Regions from separate parts of the Nonomuraea sp. NPDC049625 genome, predicted to be linked through region 1. Evidence: riboswitches for the same ligand, from Rfam matches in the RefSeq annotation. Region 1 holds a riboswitch; the other holds the start of a gene.

Evidence for each region. Region 1 has a riboswitch for cobalamin ahead of AB0J87_RS13830 (ribonucleoside-diphosphate reductase subunit alpha). Riboswitches for the same ligand answer to the same signal wherever they lie in the genome.
Region 2: linked by a shared signal. The riboswitch ahead of AB0J87_RS32760 (CbtB-domain containing protein) and the one ahead of AB0J87_RS13830 (ribonucleoside-diphosphate reductase subunit alpha) in region 1 are both predicted to bind cobalamin.

What each region holds. Positions count from the first base shown of each region.
Region 1 is NZ_JBFAOQ010000003.1:63,078-65,271, forward strand. Features, by position in the region: gene AB0J87_RS13830 (ribonucleoside-diphosphate reductase subunit alpha) at 1-1,360, opposite strand, end outside; cobalamin riboswitch at 1,485-1,680, opposite strand; gene AB0J87_RS13835 (tripartite tricarboxylate transporter substrate-binding protein) at 1,685-2,194, opposite strand, start outside.
Region 2 is NZ_JBFAOQ010000008.1:172,708-174,901, reverse strand. Features, by position in the region: gene AB0J87_RS32770 (response regulator transcription factor) at 1-57, opposite strand, end outside; gene AB0J87_RS32765 (ATP-binding protein) at 54-1,148, opposite strand; cobalamin riboswitch at 1,191-1,320, shown strand; gene AB0J87_RS32760 (CbtB-domain containing protein) at 1,355-1,543, shown strand; gene AB0J87_RS32755 (CbtA family protein) at 1,552-2,194, shown strand, end outside.

The DNA of each region.
Region 1 (2,194 bases):
CGATGGGCCGCCAGCACTTGTTCGCCGCCTCGGCCTCGGGCGTCGGGTAGAAGCCCAGGTCGATGGTCCGGTCCAGGAAGCGCACGGCCGTTCGCACGGTGCCGCGCAGCCGGTCCCAGTCCAGGTCACCGGCCAGGTCACCGGCCAGGAGGTGGGCGGCCAGGTTGATCGAGCCGAGGTTGCAGACCGCGGTCTCGGCGTCGCTGGTGACCTCCAGGATCTCGGTGCACAGGTTCGACAGGTGGATGACGTTCCCGGGGCGGCCGGTCTGGTTGGAGGTGCGGTTGGCGGCGTCCTTGAAGGTCATCCAGCCGTTCCCGGTCTGGGCGAGCGTGCGCATCATCCGGCCGTACAGGGTCCTGGCCGGGATCTGCCGGACATGTCGCCCGGCGGCCTCGTACGCGCGGTACGCCCGCGTGAACGCGTCACCGTACAGGTCGGTGAGGTCGGGCACCTCCTTCGGGTCGAACAGCGACCAGACCTCGTCCGCCTCCACCCGGCGCATGAACTCGTCGGGCACCCAGTTCGCCAGGTTCAGGTTGTGGGTGCGGCGGGCGTCCTCGCCGGTGTTGTCGCGCAGCTCCAGGAACTCCTCGATGTCGGCGTGCCAGGTCTCCAGGTAGACGCAGGCCGCGCCCTTGCGCCGCCCGCCCTGGTTGACGGCCGCGACGGACGAGTCGAGCGTGCGCAGCCACGGGACGATGCCGTTGGAGTGGCCGTTGGTGCCCCGGATCAGGGAGCCGCGCGAGCGCACCCGGGTCCAGGCGATGCCGATGCCTCCGGCGTACTTCGACAGCCGCGCCACCTGCCCGTACCGGTCGTAGATCGCCTCCAGCTCGTCGCGCGGCGAGTCGAGCAGGAAGCACGACGACAGCTGCGGGCGGCGCGCGCCCGAGTTGAACAGCGTGGGCGAGCTGGGCAGGTACGACAGCGTGGACATGAGCGCGTAGAGCTCGGCGGCCTCCGCCACCGACTCCGACAGCCCGCAGGCCACGCGGAGGAAGAAGTGCTGCGGGCGCTCCAGCACCGCCCGCGTCTCGGGGTGGCGCAGCAGGTAGCGGTCATAGACGGTGCGCAACCCGAAATACTCGAACCGGTCGTCCGCCGCCACGGAGACCAGCGCGTCCAGCTCGGCGGCGTGCGCGGCGACGAACTCCGCCAGCCCGTCCTGGATCAGCCCGGCCGCGTGGGTGGCGGCGATGGACTCGGAGAACGTCCGCACCCCGTGCGCGGCGGCCTCGTCGGCGATCTCCTCGGCCAGGAGCCGGGCGGCGACCCGGGAGTTGGCCGGGTCGGTGATGACCCGGGCGGCGGCCTCCTCGATGGCCAGGCGGCGATCGACCTCGATGATCTGCGTCACGTGCTCTCTCCTCGCGAGCTCGTCCCCCGTGAGGGCGCGCGAGAGCACGGCGGCACGGATCATCCCCCGGCCGTTTCGCTCCCCGGCCCTCCCGCGAGGCCATGGTCACTTCGTGCCGGGCGGGCGGCCCGGGCACACCGCTGGCAGGTCTTCGGGCTCGCGGGCGCGCGCATCGCTCCTAATGGCCGTCGCTTCCCAGATCGCTCCAGTGCACCTGACGGCGGTCGTTCCCGCTCACCGCTGCGGGGCAGCCCCGGAATCACACCGGGTTCCCTTTTGCTCCGCCTCCGGAGAGGCGAACCAGCGACGAGCAGGATCCTACATCTAGTGGCCGTTCCCGCAACTACCCCAGCATGTTGTGGCCTTGGTGGTGCCGAGCAGACCGAGATCCCGCAGGACGGCGCGGGTGCGCTCGACCTCGGAGCCCAGCCACTGCTTGAAGTCGGCGCCGCTGAGCGGGATCGAGATCCAGCCCGCGGACCGGCAGGCCGCCTCCCAGTCGGCCGATCCGGTCACGTCCTCGCACATGCGGATGGCCGATTCGCGGCTCTCATCCGTCATGCGCTCGGGCCCGAAGGCCGCCGCCCAGTCCACGAAGTCGACCCGTACGCCGGACTCCAGCAGCGTCGGCGCGTCGAGGCCGGGCACCTGCCTGGCCGAGGACACCGCGAGCGCCTTGACCTGGCCGGCCTTGATGCTCGCGCGCCAGTCGGCCAGCGGGCCCGCGGCCGCCGCGGCCTTGCCGGACAGCAGCGCGGTGACGGCCTCCTGGCTGCTGGGGTAGCCGGTGTACTCGAGCTGGCGGGTGTCGGCGCCGAGCCCCCTGGCGATCAG
Region 2 (2,194 bases), on a different contig from region 1:
CGCGGCCCGGAAACGGTCGTCGTCATCGGCCAGGAAGACGCTGACGGCCCCGCTCAAGACGCGCTCCGGACCGGCAGCCTGGCGCGCACCTCGAACCCGCCCTCCGGATGGTTTCCCCAGGTCACCGTGCCGCCCACCAGCCGGGCCCGCTCACGCATCCCCCGCAGCCCCGACCCGTCCCCGCCGCGCCCCGACCCGTCCCCGCCGCGCGCCGGTCGGGCGCCGGGGCCGTGGTCGCGCACCCGCACGACGATCTCCCCGCCGACCTGCCGGAGGTCCACCGAGCAGGCCGCGCCCGCCGCGTACCGCACCACGTTGCCCAGCGACTCCTGGACGATCCGGTACGCCACCGCCCCGGCCACGTCATCGACCGGGCCGTTCACCTCGATCCTCGCCTCGACGCCCACGCCCGCCGCGCGGGTCGCCGCCACGAGTCCGTCCAGCCGCGCGATCCCCGCGACACCCTCCGGCGCGCCGGGCTCGGACCGCAGCCCGCGTACGAGTGCCTGCATCTCCTCCAGCGCCCTCCTCGCGTGCGACTCGACGCCGGCCAGCGTGTCGCGTAACTCCTGCTCGCTCGCGTCGGCCAGGCTCCGGGTCACCCCCGCCTCCGCGCTGATCACGCCGAGCGCGTGGCCGACGACGTCGTGCACGTCACGCGCCACCGCCAGTTGCACCCGGGCCCGCTCCGCCTCCCGGGCGGCCGCGATCTGCCTGCCGGCCGCCGTGCCGAGCAGCCAGGACACGCTCAACGCGGCCACGGCCAGCGTCAGCCGCTGCCCGGCGCCGCTCGCGTCCTCGCCCGGGACCGCCGCCACCGCCGCCAGCGCCGTGAGGAGGCCGGCGAGGACGAGGACGATCGTACGGGTGCGGCCGGCGCGCGCGACCGCGAGCGGATACAGGCACCACGCCGCGGCCAGCATCGGGTCCTGGCACACCCCCAGGACGCTCCCGGCGATGGTCGCGCCCGCGGCGAGCAGCGGCGACACGGTCGGCAGTCGCCGTCGCAGGGCCATCACCGCGCCTGTGACGCAGGCCAGCACCAGCCCGGCCACCAGCCGTGACCGGTCCGCGGAGGCGAACGTCGGCGGCAACCAGAACATCCCGACCACGATCGCCGCGGCCGGCCCATCCAGGAACCGCCTCATCCCCCGTACCCTACGCGGCGCTCGCGTCATTGACTCGAACGGGAGTAAGGGATACATTCCGGTAGATTTCACGGTTGTCCAAGGGAAATCCGGTGAGATGCCGGTGCGGACGCGCCACTGTATCCGGGACGTAGATCCCGGGAGCCAGGTCGCTTGGACTTCCGTGACCTCGTTGGTCGGGACGCGTCATCCCTGAGGAGGCATGTATGAGTGGTCTGTCCACTCCTTCGGCAATCCCCTTCCCCCGTCTGCGGCTGTGGCTGCTCGCCGTTCCGGTGCTGCTGCTGGTCGCCTACCTGGTGCTGATGGACAACGGGGCCATCTCGCAAACCGGTGCCTACCTGCACGAACTCATGCACGACGGACGCCACCTGCTCGGCGTTCCCTGCCACTAGGCACGCGCATGGTACGCACCCTGCTGGTCAGGGGCCTGCTTCTGGGCCTGCTGGCCGGATTGATCGCGGGCGGCTTCGCCTTCGCCTTCGGGGAACCGGGGGTGGACAGCGCCATCGCGCTGGAGGAGGCCCATGCCGCCCAGGAAGCGCCCGGCCATGACCACGGCGAGGAGGCACTCGTCGGCAGGCCGGGACAGAAGGCCGGGCTCTTCCTGGCCACGGGCCTGTACGGGCTGGCCGTAGGAGGGATCTTCGCCCTCGTGTACGCGGGCCTGCGCGGACGGGTCGGCCCCCGGTCGGACGGCGGGCTGGCCCTCGCCGCCGCCGGGACGGCGTTCGTGGCGGTGATCCTTGTGCCGTTCGTGAAGTATCCGGCCAACCCACCGGCCGTGGGCGACCCGGAGACGATCAACAGCCGCACCCTGCTCTACGTGGTCACGATTCTCGTCGGGCTGGCCGCGACGGCGATCGCGGTGGCCACGGCGCGCCGGGTCACCGCCGGGCCGTGGGCGCGGTGGGGCGCGGCGGTGGCGGCGTTCCTGGTTCCGGTGATCGCGGCGTGGACCCTGCTGCCGACCGTGAACGAGGTGCCCGACGGTTTCCCCGCCACGCTGTTGTGGCAGTTCAGGCTCGCGTCGCTGGGGACGCAGC